One region of the Bittarella massiliensis (ex Durand et al. 2017) genome, then DNA from elsewhere that is predicted to be linked to it. Evidence: riboswitches for the same ligand, from Rfam matches in the RefSeq annotation. Region 1 holds a riboswitch; each other region holds the start of a gene.
What was found. A riboswitch is a leader RNA that binds a small molecule or an ion and turns the genes downstream of it on or off. The one in region 1 is predicted to bind cobalamin.
Positions count from the first base shown of each region.

Region 2: another riboswitch for cobalamin. It lies ahead of GT748_RS01025 (immunoglobulin-like domain-containing protein); the one in region 1 lies ahead of GT748_RS09085 (ribonucleoside triphosphate reductase).
Region 3: another riboswitch for cobalamin. It lies ahead of GT748_RS10690 (immunoglobulin-like domain-containing protein); the one in region 1 lies ahead of GT748_RS09085 (ribonucleoside triphosphate reductase).
Region 4: another riboswitch for cobalamin. It lies ahead of GT748_RS05575 (hypothetical protein); the one in region 1 lies ahead of GT748_RS09085 (ribonucleoside triphosphate reductase).

Region 1 covers NZ_WWVY01000007.1:65,916-71,088, forward strand. Annotated here, with positions in the region: gene GT748_RS15540 (GGDEF domain-containing protein) at 1-787, opposite strand, end outside; gene GT748_RS09080 (anaerobic ribonucleoside-triphosphate reductase activating protein) at 1,123-1,812, opposite strand; gene GT748_RS09085 (ribonucleoside triphosphate reductase) at 1,809-3,911, opposite strand; cobalamin riboswitch at 4,051-4,242, opposite strand; gene GT748_RS09090 (Mbeg1-like protein) at 4,881-5,173, opposite strand, start outside.
Region 2 covers NZ_WWVY01000001.1:217,881-223,053, reverse strand. Annotated here, with positions in the region: gene GT748_RS01035 (putative polysaccharide biosynthesis protein) at 1-1,086, shown strand, start outside; gene GT748_RS01030 (nucleoside hydrolase) at 1,256-2,203, opposite strand; cobalamin riboswitch at 2,532-2,757, shown strand; gene GT748_RS01025 (immunoglobulin-like domain-containing protein) at 3,051-5,173, shown strand, end outside.
Region 3 covers NZ_WWVY01000009.1:81,601-86,773, forward strand. Annotated here, with positions in the region: gene GT748_RS10680 (replication-associated recombination protein A) at 1-387, shown strand, start outside; gene GT748_RS10685 (MFS transporter) at 461-967, opposite strand; cobalamin riboswitch at 1,148-1,387, shown strand; gene GT748_RS10690 (immunoglobulin-like domain-containing protein) at 1,652-5,173, shown strand, end outside.
Region 4 covers NZ_WWVY01000003.1:350,729-355,901, forward strand. Annotated here, with positions in the region: gene GT748_RS05560 (EamA family transporter) at 1-65, opposite strand, end outside; tRNA gene GT748_RS05565 (tRNA-Gly) at 250-323, shown strand; gene GT748_RS05570 (iron chaperone) at 522-893, opposite strand; cobalamin riboswitch at 1,068-1,269, shown strand; gene GT748_RS05575 (hypothetical protein) at 1,416-3,860, shown strand; gene GT748_RS05580 (DUF4430 domain-containing protein) at 3,955-5,173, shown strand, end outside.

The DNA of each region.
Region 1 (5,173 bases):
TGGGGTCGCGGCAGCAGCGGGAGCGCAGCTTCTGGGTCTCCTTTTTGTGGGCGCTGATGTCCCGCAGCACCCCCAGCACACAGGTGCGGCCCCCCGGGCCCTCCACCGGCGCGCCGGAGGCCGAAAACCAGCCCCCCTCGTGGCCGGGGAAGGCCCGCCCTTCCAGCCGCACCTCGGCCGGGCCGGCGCTCTTCCCCCGGCAGATGGCGGCAAAGTCCGCCGTCCCGGGGCAGCCGCTCCCTTCCAGGGCGGCCAGGTAGCCCTCTGCCCGCCAGATGCCGCCCCCCGCCCGGCCGGGGCGGCGGTCGCAGAAGGTCATCACGTCCTCCGCCCCGTCGTACTCAAAGGCCAGCCCATCGGTGCAGCGCAGCAGCACCTGTCGCCGCTCCCGCTCCCCCTCCAGCTCTCGCTGCATCTGCCGCCAGCGGCCGATGTCCAGGCAGAAAAACCGCCAGCGGTGCGGGGCCTCCAGCACCCCGCACCAGCGCAGCCAGCGCAGCTGGCCCGCCGGGGTGTAGCAGGGAAAGTCGGCCTGCACCCGCCCCGCCCGCCGGGCCCGCGCCAGTTTGCGGGCGGCCAGCCGCCTCCCCTGGGCCCCCAGGAAAAACCAGGGGTCCCCTCCCTGGGTGCGGGCAAAGAGCTCCGGCGTGCAGTCCAGCAGGGCCAGAAATCCGCCGTCGGGCGACCAGTGGGGTTTGGCCTGTCCCAGCTGCAGCCGGACCAGTCCCCCCTTGACCCCCCGGGCCGCCGCCGCCAGCAGCGCCTCGCCGCTCATCCTCTCGTTCACCAAATCTCCCCCTTTTACTGTGAACGCCCAATTGGGTCTCCTTCCCAATATAGTCAGGGGAGCTGTAAAAAAATGGCGTTTTTTGTCCCCCCCAGCGCCCCTGTGCAGGGGGCGGCAGAGGGACGGCGCCAGCCCTTTCGCCGTCCCCAGGGGGCGGGGGCGGCCCTTTCCCCTCCGCGGCGGCCCTGGCGGCGGGAAAAAGGGGGATAAAAAGCCCCCCTTTTTCCCGTTTCCCGCCCCGCGTTTCCCCGCGGCCGGGCGGGAAGAGACGGCAAAAAGGCGCGGGAGAGCGTTGCCGCTCTCCCGCGCCGGGGCCGCATATCAAACAGGCCTGTCTAAAAGGTGAGGCCGGGCTGGACGGCCCGGAGCTGGGGCTCCACCGCCCGCACCTGCTCGGGGGTAAGGAAGGGGCGCTCCAACAGGGGGAGGTGCCGCTGCCGGGCGCAGGCGGGGGTGCGAAAGAAGTTGAGCCGGTAGCGGGGCAGCGGGGGCAACTGCCCCGCCAACTCCACCAGCGCCCCGGCGGTGAGCCCGGGGTAGAGGGTGGTCCGCGCCTCGCAGGGAACCCCCTTTTCGGCCAGCCGGCAGAGGGTCTCGCGGGTGGCGTCGTACCCCTGTTCGGGGGGAACGCCGCACACCTGGAGGTACTGCTGGCGGGGGGCCTTCCAGTCGATGGCCAGGTAGTCGCAGAGCCCCGCCTCCACCAGGGCCAGCACCCGCTGGGTCTGGCGGCCGTTGGTGTCCAGCTTGACCCGGTAGCCCATGGCCTTGAGGGCGGCCAAAAACCCCTCCAGATCGGGCTGGAGCAGCGGTTCCCCGCCGCTGACCACCACCCCGTCCAGCAGCCCCCGGCGCTTTTTCAAAAAGGCCTCCACCTCCCCTTCGGGCAGGCAGTCGCCGGGACCCAACAGGTCGCGGTTGTGGCAGTAAAAGCAGTCGGTGTCGCAGCCGCGGGTGAAGAGGACGCAGGCCAGCACCCCGGGGAAGTCGATGGTGCTGGTGCGCTGGATGCCGGCGACCTTCACTGGGCGGCCGCCTCGGAGAGTTCGCCCTCTTTGATGACGTACTTGACCCGCTGGCGGTACTCCTCCTTCTTGCCCTTGTGGAAGTTCTGCACCGGGCGGAGATAGCCCACCACCCGGCTCCACACCTCGGTGGCGGCGCCGCAGTCGGGGCAGCTGTACACCTCGCCGCTGATGTAGCCGTGCTCGGGGCAGACCGAGAAGGTGGGGGTCAGAGAGAGGTAGGGCAGCTTGTAGTTGGTAAAGGCCTTTTGCAGCAGGGCCTTGGCCACCTCGATGTCCCGGATCTGCTCGCCCAGGTAGAGGTGGAGCACCGTGCCGCCGGTGTACATGCACTGCAGGTCGTCCTGCAGGTCGAGGGTCTCGAAGATGTCGTCGGTGTAGCCCACCGGCAGCTGGGTGGAGTTGGTGTAGTAGGGCACCTCCTCCCCGGCGGTGAGGATGTCGGGGTAGCGGTCCCGGTCGAGCTGGGCCAGGCGGTAGCTGGTCCCCTCGGCGGGGGTGGCCTCCAGGTTGTAGACATGGCCGGTCTCCTCCTGGAAGCGGGTGATGACCTCCCGCATGTGGCCCAGCACCCGCAGGGCGAACTGCTGCCCCTCAGGGGCGGTGATCTCGCAGCCCAGGAAGTTGCGGCAGGCCTCGTTCATCCCCACCAGGCCGATGGTGTTGAAGTGGTTGAACCAGTAGGAGCCGGTGCGGGCCTTGACCTCTTTGAGGTAGTGGGCCGAGTAGGGGTACATCCCATTTTCGGTCTGCTTTTCAATGGTCTTGCGCTTGATTTCCAGGCTGTTCTTGGCCAGTTCCAGCAGCCCGTCCAGCCGCCGCATCAGGTCCTCCTCGTCCTGGGCCAGGTAGCACAGCCGGGGCAGATTGAGGGTGACCACCCCGATGGAGCCGGTCATGGGGTTGGAGCCGAAGAGGCCACCGCCTCGCTTGCGCAGCTCGCTGGTGTCAAGCCGCAGCCGGCAGCACATGGAGAGGGCGTCCTCGGGGGAGAGGTCGGAGTTGATGTAGTTGGAGAAGTAGGGGATGCCGTACTTGCAGGTGATCTCCATGAATTTGTCCACCACCGGGCTCTGCCAGTCAAACTCCTTGGTGACGTTGATGGTGGGGATGGGGAAGGTGAAGACCCGGCCGTGGCGGTCCCCCTCCATCATCACGTCGCAGAAGGCGGTGTTGAGCAGGTCCATCTCGGCCTGAAAGTCGCCGTAGCAGGCGTCCATGGGCTGGCCGCCGATGACCACGCACTCGTCCTTGAGGGTGGAGGGGACCACGATGTCGAAGGTCAGGTTGGAGAAGGGGCACTGAAAGCCCACCCGGGTGGGGACGTTGAGGTTGAAGATGAACTCCTGCAGCGCCTGTTTCACCGCGGCGTAGTCCATGTGGTCGTAGCGGATGAAGGGGGCGCAGTAGGTGTCAAAGGAGGACCAGGCCTGGGCGCCGGCCGACTCGCCCTGGGTGGTGAAGGTGGAGTTGACGATCTGCCCCAAAAAGGAGCGCAGGTGCTTGGCCGGGCCGCTCTCCACCTTGCCGGGCACCCCGCCAAAGCCCTGCATCAGCAGCTGGCGCAGGTCCCACCCGGCGCAGTAGGGGCCGAAAAAGCCCAGGTCGTGCAGGTGCAGGTCCCCCGAGGTGTGGGCGCGGCGGATCTCCTCGGGATAGATCTCGTGGAGCCAGTACTGCTTGGTAAAGGCCTCGCGGATGTAGTTGTTCATCCCGTTGATGGACTTTTGGGTGTTGGCGTTCTCCTGGATCTTCCAGTCCATGTCGTCCAGGTACTGGGAGAACATGTCGATGGTGGCGCCGATGAGGGCGTTGGCCTCCCGGGCGCCCTGGCGCTTCTCCCGGTAGAGGATGTAGGCCTTGGCGGTGCGGGCGTGGCGGTTTTCGATGAGGACCTTTTCCACCATGTCCTGCACCTCCTCCACGTCCAGCACGCCGGTGCGGGACGAGGCCATCTCCACCACCTGGCGGGAGAGCTCCTCCGCCCGATGCCAGTCGTCTCCCCCCACGGCGGCGGCCGCCTTGAAGATGGCCCAGGTGATCTTCTCCGGATCAAAGGGGACAATGTCCCCGCTGCGCTTGCGAATCGATTCGATCATCGTATTGTGTCCTCCCATCAAAGTGGTTTCAGAAAACCGCTGGAGACGCCCAGAGCGCTGAAAAGCCCCTGCCGGCCAAAGGCAGGCAGGGGCGCGACAAAAGTCACTCACCAGAGCCCGTTTGACGCCATACACCGTGGCAGCGCGCGCACAGCGGGCAGGTATTCCGGCTCGGATTCCACGCGCGCCCCGCCTTCCCAGCTCCCGGGGGAACCAGTGGCAGTTGGGGCGTGCTCTCTCCTTACGGCGGCGGGACCGCGCGGGCTTTTCACCCGTCTTCCCTGTTGCCGCCCGGCCCGATGACAGGCCGGGCACCCGCGTGCTTTCGTTTCCATATCTAGTTTTGATTCTGAAACAGATTGATCAAATCATACTACATCTTGTGCACCCAGTCAACCGTCATTTCGCCGATATTGCGGTGAAAGAGTGCCACAACAGGCGCGTTTTGAGAGGGGGTCCGAAGCGCCGAGGCGCATGGAGAAGCCCTTGGCGGGGTTTGGGCAGAGCGTCGGGGGGAAGGCCCATTTCACCCCGCCCCAACCAGGGGCGGACGCGTCCCTCCCACAGGGGCGCCGGGTGGACCTTCCACCCGGCGGCAAAGGGACAACGGGCGCAGAGGTCGGGCGGGCCGTTAGATGACAGGAGAGGCCGCTGCCCGCTGCCGGGAAGCAAGCCCTCCTTCCCGGCGGCGACAGGAGACCGGACCGCAGCCGATCCCGCTCCCCTCTCCGGGGCGAAAGGTTCCCTACTTCAGACACCACCCTGACTTCTTACCCCGGGGGCGGGCGGTATGGAGGTCCTCCCGGCGAAAAAGGGGGCAATCGTCCCCCTTCTCCCAAGCTCTTTCCGCCGCCCTGGCCCTCTTGACAGAGACGTCCGCCGCCCCCTGCCGGGAAGCAATCCCCCCTTCCTGGCGGCAACAGGAGACCGGGCCGCAGCCGACCCCGCTCTCCGGGGCGAGAGGGCACTCTACTCCAGACGCCGCTCCCCTCCCTCGCTCCGTGGGCGGGCAGGGCGGAGGTTCTCCCGCGCCGAGCGAAAGAGGCCGCCCATCACCTGGCCCATCAGGCGGCGGGTGTCCTCGTCCACATTTTTGAGGGACTGCAGCACCGCCCCGGCGCTGTGCAGCCAGTCGCCGGAGAGCTCGCCCACCGTCTTGGCCTGGGTGCCGGCCAGAAGCTGGTAGAGGGTGTCGAAGAAGGTGGCCCGCTCCTCCCTGCTCATCCCGGCCACCCAGTCCTTGAGGGTCTTGTCGATGAACT
Region 2 (5,173 bases), on a different contig from region 1:
CTCTCGCAGACAGCTTCGCGCGGGGCGGCGGGGGGAACGGTGGGCACCCTGGCCGGCGCCGCCACCGCCCTGCTGCTGCTGGTCGTCGTCTACGCCCTCTACCGGCCCACCGTCATGCGCCAGATCCGCCGTGACCGCACCGAGGTGGAGGAGAGCGGCGGTCAGGTCTTTCGCATCCTGCTGCTGACCATCCTCCCGGTGATCCTCAGCCAGACGGTCTACCAGCTGGGAAACACCGCCGACGACCTGATTTTCGGCAACATCATGCAGGCCAAGGGGATGGCTGCCACCGCCGTCAGCTCGCTGCAGGGGGTCTTCAACTCCCAGTACGTGCTGCTCATCAACGTGCCGGTGGCCATCGCCTCGGCCATGGCGGCCTCGGTCATCCCCAGCATCGTCGCCTCCCAGACCCTGGGGGACCACCGCGAAGTCTGCCGCAAGGCCGATTCGGTGATCAAGTTCAACACGGTCATCGTCCTGCCCTGCGCGGTGGGGCTGGCGGTGTTGGCCCGGCCGATCATCACCCTGCTCTTCCCCAGCCTGGTCACCTACCGGGACCTGGCGGTACACCTGCTGGAGGTAGGGTCCTCGGCCGCGGTCTTCTACGTCCTCTCCACCATCACCAGCGCCATCTTGCAGGGGCTGGGCTTTATGCGCACCCCGGTCAAGCACTCCGCCATCGCCCTGGCCATCCACCTGGTGTTGATTTTGGGGCTGCTCTGGTTCACCGACCTGGGGGTGTACGCCCTGGTCATCGGCAACATCACCTTCCCCATGACCACCTGCCTGCTCAACTGGCGTTTTTTGCGGGCCCGCCTCCCCCACCGGCAGAACTTGAAAAAAATCTTCCTGGCCCCCCTCCTCTCCTCCGCCCTCATGGGGCTTGTGGCCTGGGGCGGGTACCACCTGCTGCACCTGCTGGTCAAGAGCAATCTGGTCTGCACCCTGGTGGCCATCCTGCTGGCCGCCAGCTGCTACTTTGTGTTGGTGCTGGCCCTGCGGTGCTTCTCCAAAAAAGAGCTCTACGAGCTCCCCCTGGGCCGCACCATCGCCACCTTGGCAGGCCGTTTGGGGCTGCTGAAATAAACGCAACTAAAAAAGTGCTGTCCGATCGGACAGCACTTTTTTTGCTCACACCCCACACAGGCGGGTGGATCGGGATCGTCTGAAAGCCGGTCTTTCTTACCCCGACGACTGTGGCCCCCCATGCGGGTGGTGGATGGGGATTTTGCAGACTTTCAAGCGTCGGACAACACTACTCTATCTCCCGGTAGTACCGGCACATCTGCAGCAAGAGCCCCTTATAGCGGGCGGTGTCGGTGGTCATGGCCACCCAGGTATTGGCGGGGGCCACTCCTGCGGGATCCGCCACCGTCTCGCCGTCCCGGTCACCGGCATCGTCCCGCACCCAGACATGGCGCTCTTCCCCGCCGCAGACGGCTCCGTCCATCGCCCAGGCCACGGCGATGGCGTCATGGATGATGTTGGAATCCTGCCCTTTGACAAAGGCATTGTGGCGGGAATAGGTGAAGAGCTCCTTGAGCAGCGCGGCCTTGGGGCCGTCGCCGCAGGCGGCGATGAGCTCGTCCAAATCTGCCTCGCTCAGGGCGCCGTCGCAGGTGGCGTTGAGCCCCACCATGTGGGTGGGCAGCTTTTCAAAGCAGATGCGGGCGGCGGTGGGGTCTTTAAAGATGTTTGCCTCGGCATAGGGGCTCTGGTTGCCCATCTCAATGCCGCCGCCCATGATGTAGAAGCGGGAGATGAGGCCCGGCAGATTGGGATAGCGCATCAGGGCCTTGGCCACGTTGGTCAGGGGGCCGACGGCAAAGAGGAGCAGCTCGCCCCCCGCCCGCACCGCCTCGCGGTAGATGACGTCGCAGGCCTCGTCCTCATCCAGGGGCCGGCGGCCCTCCGGCAGGAGGATGCTGGCGATACCGGTGCTGCCGTGGACCGGGCTCACATAGTCGTCGCCCCGGTCGTATTTCTTAAAAAAGGGCTCTTTGGCCCCCGCCGCCACCTGGGCGCCGATGGCCAGCACCTCGTTGAGGGCGCGGGCGTTGTAGAGGGTCTTCTTCAAGGGCATGTTGCCGTAGACCGCCGTGATGGCCCGGATGTCAAAATGGGGGCAGCTTTGGGCGAGAGCCAGGGCAAAGGCGTCGTCCACACCGGGGTCGCAGTCGATGAGCACGGGAATGCGCGTCACAGGGATCGCCTCCAAACAATTTAGTCTTGTCTCCATCATACCAGATGACAGCGGGCGGGCAAAGGACAAAAGACCTGTTGGAGGGAGAGAAAGCAGGCCCCCGCCATGCCGTCAACACACAACAGCACAATGCAAAAAACTTTCATTTGGAAGAGCGCCCCTTTTGAAAGCGGGTGTTGCGTTGCAGACCTTGGGCAAACCGGCGACCTGTCGCACAATCGTCAAAACCGGCCTGCGCCGCTCGCCGTAAAATACGGGGGGGGCGGTGGCACTCGTGGAGCAATTTACAACAATGGAAGTTTATGTTATAATGGCCCAAATTGAATAGTCAATTTGTTTGGGGTATGGTTTGAAAGGCAATCTGCCGAGTAGATGAAAAGGGAAACCGGTTGGAATCCGGTGCAATCGCCATTACTGTATTTGACAAAACGGGAACGACATTTGCCATTGGGATGCTCACCACAGGTGAAAATGCAAACTGAGAAGGCGTCGTTTCGGAAGCAAACTCTGCTTCGGTCATAAGTCAGGAGACCTGCCATACCCCCGTCGGATCGATCCTCCCGGGCGAGGGAATATTGCCGAGTATTGTTTTGCGGTAGCATGCCGTCTCCAAGGAATTTGACTGTTCTATGGGGCGCGTTTGCCTGTAAAAGATATTTGTGTGCTTTCCCCTGACGGGGAGAGCACTTTTTTATTTTTGCAGGGGGTGAAGGACAGAGCAGGACACAGAAAAGGGGAAACAGGTATGCCGAGGATGGTCCTTTTGGGAACGGCCCCCTCAAAAGCAGGAGGGCTGTCTTCCAAAGGATCCTGATCCAAGGGAAAACAACAAAGGAGTTTAGAAGAAATGAAAAAAGTGGCACAGCGAATTTGGGCGTGTGCACTGGCGTTCCTCATCGCCCTCTCCTCGACGGGGGTCACCGTCTGGGCAGAAGGCGCGCCGTCGAGCGAGCCGGCTGTTGTCGACGACGTCTATCAAATCGGCACTGCGGCAGAGCTCACCTGGTTTGCAAACCAGGTCAATGGCGGCAACACGGGGATCAACGCCGTCCTCACTCAATCCATTGACTTAAACAGTCAGGCCTGGACGCCAATTGGAAACGATTACGACCACGAGTACTCCGGGACCTTTGACGGCCAAAACGAAACGATCAGCAACCTATCCATCAACGCCACAACAGGATACCAGGGACTGTTCGGCAATGTGGGAAAAACAGGCACAGTCAAAAACCTCACTGTTGGGGGGACTGTCTCTGTCAAAGCCAACGGCAACTATGTGGCTGGCCTTGTCGGCTTTAATAAGGGGACGATCGACAACTGCACCACCAATGTGAATGTGACCCGCGATTCCACATCTACAAGCGCATACACCGGCGGGATCACAGGTCAGAACAACGGCACCATTATTCGCTGCTACAATGGCGGAGCGGTTAAAGGGGTGATAGCCGGCGGCATTGCAGGCTATCAGTCAGAGGCAACCAGCAGTATTTCTGGCTGCTACAACGCCGGCGCGATCAGCTGCCCCCAGGGCAACCTGGCTTCTGGGACCGGCGGGATCGTCGGAAAGACCAACAAGACCGGCTACGTGTACAACTGTATCAATGCCGGAGTGATCGAATCGGAAAGCACCCTAGCCGCCAACTCCTATGTGGGCGGAATTGTCGGCAGAACCACCAAGAATACCGCAACACCCACTGCAGCATTTTTTAACAACTTGAACTGTGGAGAACTAAAGTCTGCGGGCAGTGTCACCGCTCCCATTGCGGGGAGCCTTCTGGACGGCAACTTCGCCGCAGGAAATGTCTTTTTGGCCGACGCGACAGACGAGGCCACCGGCGCCTATGCGGAGGAGCAGCTAAAAAGCTCTGCGGTCGTCGACAAACTCAATCGCAACGAGGGGAGCTCCTTCGTTCCAACAATCGACGAGTCTATCCAGTACGTGGCCGTCGCAAACGGCTATCCCACACTGAAGTGGCTGGCTGGCAGCGCACCGGTGGTGCCTGTGCCCGTCACGGCCGTCTCGCTCGCCGGCTCTCCCAAGGCGGGAGAAAAGCTCACCGCCAAGGCCACCGGTACGGATGGGACCGCAGCCACCAAGGTGACCTACCAGTGGCAGTCCTCCTCGGACAACGGGGGGAGCTTCACCGACATTGCGGGGGCAACCGACCCCACCTTCACCATTCCAGAAGACGGGAGCTATCTCGGCGCCCTCCTGCGGGTGCAGGTGTCGGGGGAAGAGGGCTCCTCTGCCACCTCCCAGGCAATAGGGCCGGTGGAAAAGTCTGATGCGCAGAAGTTGGCGGAAGACAAAGAGGCCCTGACCCTGAATGTCACCGGCGCCATCAAAGAGGCGCAGACCCTCGTGTTGCCCACTGCCGGCGGCAATGGGAGCGCCATCACCTGGCAGAGCGATACCCCCTCTGTCATCACCGACGCCGGCGTGGTCAAGATCCCCGACAGCGGCATCGCCAACGTCAAGTTGACCGCCCACCTCACCCTTGGCGGGGTGAGCGACAGCAAGGTGTTCTCCCTCACCGTCTATTCCGAGGCGGGGGTGGGGGACCAGGAGTATGTCGACGCCGCCAAGAAGGCGCTGGAGGACAGCTGGACAAAGCTCAATCCCGTTTACGGGAAGGACACCAACATCGTCACCGTGCTCTCCAACAGGCTGGCAGAGCTCGGCTATGAAAATGTGCAGGTGAGCATCCTCACAACCGGAAACGCCGACTACATCGCCGCTGACGGCAGCATTACCTATTACGCCAAAAACCCCAACGAGACCGACTACCTGCATTTTGCCAACGTCTCTTTGACCTTCCAACTGCAGCGCGGCGGCGCCAGCTGTGAGTACAGCAAGACCGCAACGATCCACTGGGACGCCGACTTTGTCAGGGCGACCATGACTTCGGAAATCGCCGACAAGGTCACGGAGGAGTCCATCCGGGGCAGCAACGAATCCCTCGCAGCCGT
Region 3 (5,173 bases), on a different contig from region 1:
AAGGCCTGCGTCGACAGCGCCCTGCAACTGGGGCTGCCCGAGGGGCGCATCCCCCTGGCCCAGGCCGCCATCCTCATGGCCACCGCCCCCAAATCCAATTCGGCCAACCTGGCCATCGCCGCCGCCATGGCCGACGTGGAGGCGGGCCGCTACTCCGACGTGCCCGCCTCCATCAAAGACGCCCACTACGGCGGGGCGGCCAAGATGGGCCGCGGGCTCAGCTACCGCCTGCCCCACGACTACCCCGACCACTATGTGGCCCAGCAGTACCTGCCCGACAGCCTGCGCGGCCGGGTCTACTACCAGTACGGCCCCAACAAGACCGAGCAGGCCGCCAAGGCCTACTGGGACGGGATCAAGGCCCGCCACAAGGAGGGGGAGAAGTAGCCCCTTTCCAGCAAAAAAGCCGCCCCTGCCGCAACGCGCGGTGGAGGCGGCTTTTGGCTGCCGAAAAACGGGGTCATTCCTGGGGATCTTCGCCCTTTTGACGGGCCTCTTCCTCGGCCTTGAGGCGGGCTTTCTCCTCGGCGTCCCGGCGGCGGGCCTCCTCCTTCTCGGCCTTGAGGGCGGCCACCGCGGCGTTGGCCTCTTCCGAACCGGCGATCATCACCTTGCCGTCGATGTAGACGATCTCGCCCTCCTCGACCTGGCTGTACCCCTCGTAGTCAAAGTCATCGGGCTCCTCCCGCTCCTCCTCGGGGAGGATGTCCAGGTCGTCGTAGGTGATGGCGGCCTGCCGGCGGCGTGCCTCCCGCTCCTGCTGGGCCCGCTCGGCCTTCTCCTCCTTGCGCTCCCGGTGGGTCTGGATGGAGTACCAGACCATGGCCACAAAGAAGAGCAGCAGCAGCACGCTGAAGGCCAGGAAGATCCACTGCCAACTGCCCCACTGGGCCAGCGGGGTGCGCACCAAAAAGAGGACGCAGGAGATCAAAATGAAGAGGATGGCTATTGCAACAAAAATTCCCATGGGGGAGATCGCTCCTTTTTCGTTTCAAGTCGGCGCCCCTTGTTCGCCGGGATCGATATTTTTTATCATACCATGAAACCGGCCGCAAAACAAGGAAGGCCGTCGATTTTGCGGGGAGGCCGCCCCCTGCCGAAAGGGGGAAAAATCGCTCGGTCAGGCATTGACAATTCCAAAAAATGCCTGTACCATAGGGGTGTCGGTACAGCCTTTTGGCTGTGGAGGCGGCGGGCAAAAGCCCTGCCGCCGGACGGGGAATGCGGTGCAAATCCGCAACAGTTCACTCTACTGTGAGAGGGGACGAACCCCGCAACCACTGGCGCGCGTTCTGGGCGCGCGCTGGGAAGGGCGGGGGGAGGAGTGGCGGCCAACAGGCCGCCCGCAGCCTCAAGTCAGGATATCTGCCGGCAATGTATACGTATAGTTTTTTTGTTCGATGAAACAATTTGTGTTTGTTGCACAAAAAAGCTGGCTTGCCAATGGCAAACCAGCTCCTATTTGATGAAGAAAACGACACAGTTTTTCAGAACGAAAAACTATACCCTTCTTTCGGTGAGGAAAAGATGGTACAGCAATGCGCGGGGTGAATATTGGCTCCGGCTATTTGTGTACGCTCTTTGGGGCCCGCCGAGTTTCGGCGGGCCCTTTCCTTTTTCCCCCGAAGGGAACAAAAAAAGGAGAGAGACAATGACAAAACGACTGACAAGCTTGGTCCTGGCGCTCTGTCTGGCGCTGGGCGCCCTGCTGACCCCGGCCTATGCCGCGGCCGGCGCCCCTCGGGGCGGCGCCGGGATCAGCACCACCCTGCGGGTCGAGGGGTACGGCTTTACGGCGGTTGAGCCGACGGCCATCACCCTGCCCGACACCTACAAGTCCCTGCCCGAATATGGCCTCACGGCCTGGGCGGACAAGGACCCCGGTTTTTACACCCCCCTGCATGTATTGGCGCAGTACTGCGTGGACAACGGCCTGGACCCGGCGGACGTTATCGACGCCACTCCCGGCTTTTTGCAGGACTTTTTGGACACCAACGCCGACGCCCCGACCGATGTCTATTTCATGTACATGGTCAACGACGCCTATCCCGCAAAGGACGGCACCGGCTACCTCATCGACGGCTGCCCCCTGGCAAATGGCGACGAGGTCACCCTATACGACCTCTGGTACAGTGCATACGCCGGCAGCCTCTACACCTATTTTGCCGGTGACAGCCTGACGGCCAACACTGGCGAACCCGTCTCGGTCACCCTCATGGGCACCGCGGGGATGAACGCCGCGGCGGCGTCGCCGGTCAAGGGGGCAACCATCCTCGCCTCTAAAGACGGCGGGGCAGAGGCCGAGGTGGGCACCACCGACGAAAACGGCGTCGCCTCCCTCACCTTTGACGAGGCGGGCCGGTACACCCTCTCCGCTGTCCGCAAGAGCAGTTGGTACGACAGCAAGGGGAATCCGGCCATCGACATCAGCCGCCCCTATGCCGAGCTGACGGTCACTGAGGTGACCTACACCGACGCCGAGGCGGTGGCCAAGGCCAAAGGCGAGCTGGATCTGGGCGACCTCTCGGCGGTGAAGGGCGATTTGACCCTGCCCACCGCCGGCAGCGCCGGGACCAGCATCGCCTGGCAGAGCGACAATCAAGCGGTCCTCGGCGACAACGGCAAGCTCACCCGCCCCACTGACGGGGTGGATGTGACCCTCACCCTCACCGCCACCATCTCCCGCGGCACGGCAAGCGACACCAAGGTCTTTTCGGTCACCGTCAAGGCCGTCACCGCCGACGAGGTGCGCGCCGAGATCCAGGCCGCGGTGGACGGGGTGAGCCTCTCTGCGACCAACGGTCTCTATGTGCGGGAGACCGATTGGGACAGCGATTACAACGACGTGCCGGTGGACAATGTCGAGACCACCTGGCAGTTGCAGATGGACCGCACCGACATTTCAGTCGAGGTGGTCTCCAGCGGCAACGCCAACATCTCCGCTGCGGCGGGCGATGAAAACGGGAAGGTCACCTTCACCGACGAAAAGGTGCAGGGAGAGGTCACCTTCCGCTTCTCCAAGGCGAGTGTCCCCGGCGTCTTTTGCGAAAAGACCGTTCTGGTCACCGTGCCGGCGCACACAAAGACCACCCAGGAGCAGATCGACGGCGCCGCCGCCCTCTTTGGCGGGGCGGACAGATTTGCCCTCATCGGCCTGGACAATGCCGACGCCGACCACGTGGTGGGCCCGCTGAAACTGCAAAAGACCCTCTCCTCCTATGGGGTGAGCGGGTATAGCGACGTCGCGCTGAAGTGGGCGAGTGACAACACCGCTGTTATCGATCCGCCCTCCTACGGCTCCAGCTCGGTGAAGGTCAACCGGCCCGCCTACGGCGAGCCCGACGCCACCGTCAAGCTGACCCTCACCATCGACAAGGACAGTTACACCTCCGGCTCGGTCACCAAGCGGACGGTGGAGATTCCCCTCACGGTCCCCGCTGTCACCCAGCAGGAGCACGACGCCGCCCAGACGGCCGTCGATGCGGCGCTGGCGGGGGTCACCCTCGACGGCTTTACCGAGATGAGCAGCCTGGGGCTGACCGAAATCGACCCCCAGGCGCTGGAATTCGACATCCAGCTCAAGGATGTCGGCGACCTGATCAAGGCGGGGATGATTGCCGACACCCCTGAGAACAGGGCCATGAGTTACCAGTGGTCCACCGACAGCGCGGCGGCGGATGGGACCAACTACCTCACCGCCAGCTATCTGCGCTGCAATGTCTACCGCAGCGTCGGTGCGCCCGACACCCAGACCAATCTCAAATTGACCCTCACCTACCAGGGGGTCAGCGCCACCAAGACCTTCCCGGTCACCATCAAGGGGATCACCCAGGCCGAGGTGGACGCCGCCAACGCCGAGATGAAGGCCTATGAGGCCGCCCTCTTTGACGGCATCAAGGGCGCAAACGAGAGCCCTGACTTCATCACCCACAACCTGGGGTGGGACCGGGCAAACGGCCACGTCTCCTTCTACCGGATGCACAGGGAGGGCGACGCCTTTGTCTACACCCTGAAAAACAGTTCCTGCCCTGGCAACGTGGGGGTGGAGCTGGGCAGCTGGAGCGCCTCTCCCTACGGCTACATCGGCACCACCACCGGTGGTTACGGCGGCTCCAACCTCTTTGAGCTGCTCAAGCGGCCCGACTTTGGCGAGCCCGACGCGCAGGTCACCCTCTCCACCCCTCTGAAGAGCCTGCGTTATGAGAAGGTGAAGAACGCCGACGGCACAGCGGCCGTCCCCGGCATCACCGCCCAGGTCGCGCTGACCATCCCCGCCTTTACCAATGAGGTCGCCGCCCTCTCGGTCGAGGGGCTCGACATCGCGTTGCAGCCGGGGGAGAGCAGCTACACCATCCCGGTGGACGAGGCCAAGGACGAGGTGACCCTCACCCTGAATGTCAAGGACCCCGCCGCCGTCGTCACCGTAAACGGCAAAGAGGTGGGGGCGCAGGCGGTCTCTCTGGCCGCCGAGACCAAGGGAAACCCGGTGCGCGTCACCATCCCCCTGACGGGGGAGGAGACCCCGGTCGTCCTCGCCGTCACCGTGCAGGGGCAGACCAACACCCTCGATCTGGTCCTCAAACGCACCCCGGTGCCCGGCCCGGTTCGGCCCGCTCTCCCCTCCGCCTGGCCGATGCACCAGGGGGATGTCGGCAACAACGCCGTCCTCCCCTCCCTCAAGCCCGCCGGCAGCAGCTCGCTGCTCTGGCAGCAGACCTGCACCGCGGTCGACCCCCTCTGGGGCGGCGGCTATGCCGGTTCCCCCATCCTGGTGGACGGCAAGTTGGCCCTGGTGCGGGACAACCAGGTGCAGCTGCTAAACGCCTCCACCGGCGAGGTGGAGAAGGCGGCGGCTCTGGCGGCCCCGAACGGCTACTACGCCTATCTCGCCTACGGCGAGGGCAAACTCTTTGTCCCCCTGGGGGACGGGCGGGTACAAGTCTTTAGCGCCTCTACCCTCGAATCCCTCTTTTTGACCGAGGGCGTCAGCGGGATGCAGGCGCTCTCCACCATCACCTACCGCGACGGCGTCTTCTACACCGGCTTTACCAACGGCTCTTCCGGCAGCCGGTTGAAGGGGTACTTTGCCGCCTTCTCGGCGGCGGATACCGACGGCCGCCGCAGCGATGAGGAGGTGGCCCCCCTCTGGACCTACGGCGTGGACGGCCCCGGC
Region 4 (5,173 bases), on a different contig from region 1:
GCAAACACCGCCGACAACACCGCATACAAAATCCACACCCGCTTCTCCCCCTTTGCCTCTTTCATCGCTCGATCCCCCTCTTTCTCCCCTCTAAAATAGCACCTTTTCCGCCCGCGCACAACGCCCTTTTTCCCACAGCTGCCCCCCGCCCTGTCGAAGGGGCGGGAAAGGGGAATTTTTTTGCAATTTCTCGCCCGGGGCTTGACGTTTGGGGGCAAGCCGTACTATAATAGTAAAGCACTTACAGGTGCAGGCGTAGTTTAGTGGTAAAACATCAGCTTCCCAAGCTGAGGTTGTGGGTTCGATTCCCATCGCCTGCTCCACCAGTCTGAGCCTGGGCGCATTCGCGCTCGGGCTCATTTTTTTATTTTGCCGTTTCTCGCAGGTGTGCGGCGGGCATCTTTTCACGGTATAGACCCCGACGGCAACGCCCGGCGCGATTTGCGCCGGTTTTTTTCTTTTTCCCCTGTGCAGGCCCCCGCCTCTCTGCCCCCGCAGGGGAATCGGCGCGGCGAGCGGCTTTACCCCCGCCAAAACGCGGCGCAGTCCCGCTTGTCCTCTACGTTGAAGCGGATGATCTCTTCCAGCAGCGCAAAGTCCACCGCCTGCCCCCAGGGGATGCGGATGAGCTCCTTGCTGTGGCGGTACCCCGCCCGTTCGATCGCGCCGGAGAAGCGGAGGATCCCGGCCCTCTCCGGGGCCACCGCCAGATGGGCCTTTGCGGCGCTAAAGCCGATGATAAAGGTGCCGTGGTCGGTGAACATCGGCTGGTTCCAGGCAATTTTAGGGGTCAAATCGGGAAACTTCTCCCCCACCCAGCGCAGGACCTCACCGAGGACCGCCCGCTGCCACACCGTCTCGAGCCCCTCCAAATAGGCTGTGAATGGGGTCAAACGCGCCCCCTCCTTTCCCTCCCCCTTATTTTTCACAGCCGCCCCGCCGTTATCCAGCCGGCGGCAAGATGGCCCGTCCAGCCGGGAACAAAACTTTCCAGGCGCGCATCTCCGGCAAAGTCCCCCTTCAAATTGACTTGCGGGCCAGGGCCGTGGTATAGTGGTCTCATCAAAAACAGAATGGTTCGTTGTGGTCGCCCCTCGGGGGCGAGCAAGAGGGAACACGGTGAAAATCCGTGACAGTCGCCGCTACTGTGAGGATGGCGAAATCCAACGGCAGCTTCGCTGCCGCCACTGGGCATCTGGGCCTGGGAAGGCGGGTTGGAGAGTAGGGAGACATCCGAGTCAGGAGACCTGCCGCAACAGGGTGTATGAGTAGTTCCGGCCGAGGACAAAAGTGCCAAAACAGGCTGGGCCGCCCTGCGCCCGCCCTTTTTGCACGAAAGGCCGTCGGACGACGGTCTTTTTTTGTCGTCCTCCCCCGGCTGCCATCCCCGCGACCATCGAGAGGAAGAGAAGAAAATGGGAAACATCTCTGTAAAAAAGCGGGCGACAGCGGCGCTGCTGGCGCTCTGCCTCTGCGCCTCCGGCAGCCTGCCCGCCCTGGCGGCAGAGCCGTCGACAGAACTGGGCTGGCCCCAGTTTTTAGGGACCGACGGGCTCAAAGGCGTCTCCGACGCCAAAACCCCCACCACCGCCGGCGAGATCGAACGCAAGTGGGAGAAGCAAGTCGGCGACTCCACCTCCTGGACCGACTCGTCGGGCACCCCGGTCATCCTGGGGAACTACGTCTACAATTACAGTTTCCAGCGCCTGCGCAAGTACGAGCTGGACAGCGGCAAAGAGGTGGCCAGCGCCCCGGTCTTCGGCGCGGCCCACAACCAGTACACCATGATCCTGGGCGCGGGGGACGGCAAAATCTTCGTCCCCTGCGAGATCAACAACCTGGATGCCGACGCCACCGGGGTGCAGAAAAACTTCCTGCGCGTCTTTGACGCCGAGACCCTCGAGCAGCTCTACGTCACCCAGGAGCTGCCGGGTTCGGCCATGCAGAGCCCGGTCATCTGCCACGACGGGCGGGTGTTCACCGGCTCCTACCGCACCGGCGGGGTCTACGCCTGCTTTGACACCGCCGACGAAAATCCCGCCAGCACCACCGAGGTCAAGGCCGCAAACTGGACCGTCGCCTCCCCCTCCGACGCCGGCTTCAACACAAACGGCGTGGCCTTTGCCGGGGACTACGCCGTCTTCACCGACGCCAACTATACCGGCTCCAGCACCGTCTGGTCGGTCAACTACAAGACCGGCGCGGTGGCCGACACCTTCTCGCTGCCCAGCGGCTACAACGCCCGCTCCACCCCCTTTTACTATGAAAAGGATGGCCGCGTCTACCTCTCCTCCGGCCACCCCACGGCGGGGGCGGCGGTGCGCAGCTACAAACTGCGCGCCGACGGCAAGTTGGACCAGGCCAGCCTGCGGGAGTGGACGGCCGGCATCTCGGGGGGCGACACCCAGTCCTCCCCGGTCATCTACAACGACCGGCTCTACCTGGCCGGCCAGGGGTTTGGCGCGCAGATGCCGGTCTTTGTCGTCGACGTCAACACCATGACCACCCTCTACCAGACCGGCACCGTCAACAGCGCCGGCTCCGCCGCCCTGACCACCGCCTACGCCAGCGCCGAAAACGGCAACCAGGTCTATCTCTACTTTGTGGCCAACGAGAATTCCGACAACCTCTTCATCTTAAAAGACAGGGAGGGCCAGACCGCTCCCCAGGTCGAGGTGGTCCCGGGCATCGGCCGCCGCCAGTACTGCACCCAGAGCATCGCCATCGCCCCCAACGGCTCGCTGGTCTGGTACAACGACGCCAGCTACCTCTACTGCTACGGCAACAAGGGGGACACCGCCATCACCGCCGCCGATGTGCAGCGCCAGATCGAGCGGCTGCCCGACGCCGACTCCTACCGCTATATCAACCTGGCGGAGGCCCGGCGGGTGGAGAGCCGCTACCGCGCCCTCTCTGCCGCCGAACAGGCCAAGGTGACAAACCACGGCAAGTTGGAGGAGATCTTGGCCCTCTCCACCGCCGACCCCATCGCCCGCATCAACCAGGGCATCGCCTCTCTCGACCTCTCGTCCCTCACCCTGCAAGACGCGGACAAGGTGAGCGCCCTGCTCTCGGCCTACGAGGCCCTCTCCGCCCAGGAGCGCTCACAGATTACCGGCGCCGACACCCTGCAAAAGGCGGCGGCCGCCATCGAGACCCTGCGCCAGGAGGCGATCGTCCAGAAGCTGGACGAGGACATCGCCGCCCTGCCCGCCCTTTCCGCCCTCACCTCCGGCGACCGCGCCGCGGTGGACAGCCTGCAATCGCGCTATGAGGCCCTCCCCGACGCCCAGCGGGAGAAACTGGCCAACCGGCAGCGGCTGGCCGACAGCCGCGCCCGGGTGGCCGCCATCGAGGAGCAGATGGCCGCTGCCGCCCAGTTGATTGCCGACAAACTCGGCGGGGCGGAGATCACCCTGGAGAGCCGCCCCCTCATCCAGGAGCTGGACCGAGCGCTGGAGGGACTGCTCCCCGCCGACCTGGCCAAAATTTCCGAGATCGAGCAGTACCTGAGCCCGGCCAAGGTGGACCTGGTCAACCTGATGACCGCCCAGTTGTTGATGAAAGACGGACAGCCCATCCCCGTCACCGCCGAAAACGCCGCCCAGCTGCTGGCGATTGCCCGAGAGATCCAGGGGTACCGCGACGGCATCCTGGAAGGGGACTTGAAGTACCTGCAAAACGGCCGGCTGGCCGACGAGGTGGCTCAGCAGGCCGCCGCCCTGCTGGATGGACCCAGCTCTGAGACGGGCGGCGACGCCAGCGCCAACACCGCCGACGCCTCTGCCCCGGCAGCCCTGCTGGCCGCCGCGCTGGCCGCCCTTTCGCTGGCCCTCGCCTGCAAGCGCCGCCGGGCCTGACCGTCTACTGTTCGCACCCACCCGCTGAAAAGGGCGACCGGCCCCGTCGCCGGTCGCCCTTTGCGCGCACCGACCAACCAAGAGGGAGATGCCGATGAGCACCTGGAAAAAAAAGGCCCGCCTGTGGGCCGTTGTGGGCATTTTTGCCCTCCTCGCCGCGGCGGGGATCTTCAAACTGACCACCATCGAACCGGCCGAACGCGGCGGGGAACTGGGGGCGCAGATCGAGGCCGCCCAGGCCCTTCTCGACGGCGCCCAGGAGGGGAACGCCGCCGGCGAATACTCCTGGAACGCCCTGGGCGCCCTGCGCCGCGCGCTGAATAGCGCCCAGACCCTGGCCCAGAGCGACGGCGCCACCGAGGAGGAGCGGGCGGCCGCCGCCCAGGCCCTGGCGGAGGAGGGGGCCCGCTTTGCCGAGGGCGCCAACCAAAACTGCCTGACCCCGCAGGAGCTGCAGGCCGCCGCCGAGAGCGGCGCGCCCCTGACCCGCACCCTCTCCGTCGAGGGGGCGGGGGAACTGACCTGGTCCCTCCCCTGCGACCAGCTGGGGGAGGCGGCCCCCGTCAACCTGCAGGTGGTCGCCGGCGGGTCGGAGGGCGATGAGATCGCCCAACTGCTGGCAGCGCAGGGGAAAGAGGACCCCGCCTTTGCCCTCACCCTCGCCTTCTGCCACAACGGGGCCCTGCCGGTGCAGGCCGACCTCTCCCTGAAAACAGAGGGGGAGACGGCCTACGCCGCCCTCTACCGCTACACCGGCGGCGCGCTGGAATACGCCGGCCCGGTGCAGGCGGAGGAGGGGAACCTCTCCTTCTCCCTGGGGGAAGGGGGGAGCTGGGTCCTCCTCCCCGCGGCGGGGGAGGAGGCTCCCGACCAGCCCAGCGGGGAGGGGGAGCAGCCCGAAGCCCCCTCCGTCCCCTCGACCACCCCCGCGGGCGGCAGCTCCTCCGCCCCCGCCGGCCCGTCGGACCCCAGCAGCGCCGGCAGTTCCGCCGGCTCGTCGCAGGGCGCTCCGTCCGGGGGGAGCAGCGCCCCCCAGACCTCCACCGTCACCGTCTCCATCGTCTGCACCACCCTGCTGGACAAACTCGACCAGGTGGACGACAACCTCCGCCCCTACATCCCCCAAAACGGGATCATCCTCCCCCCCACCAAGGTGGAGATCCAGGAGGGGGAGAGCGCCTTTGAGGTGCTCAAGCGGGTGACCCGCAGCCACCGCATCCAGATGGAATTTCAGAGCCAGTCGGGCTACGGCAGCGCCTATATCGAGGGGATCGGCCACCTCTACGAAAAACAGGTGGGCAGCGGCAGCGGGT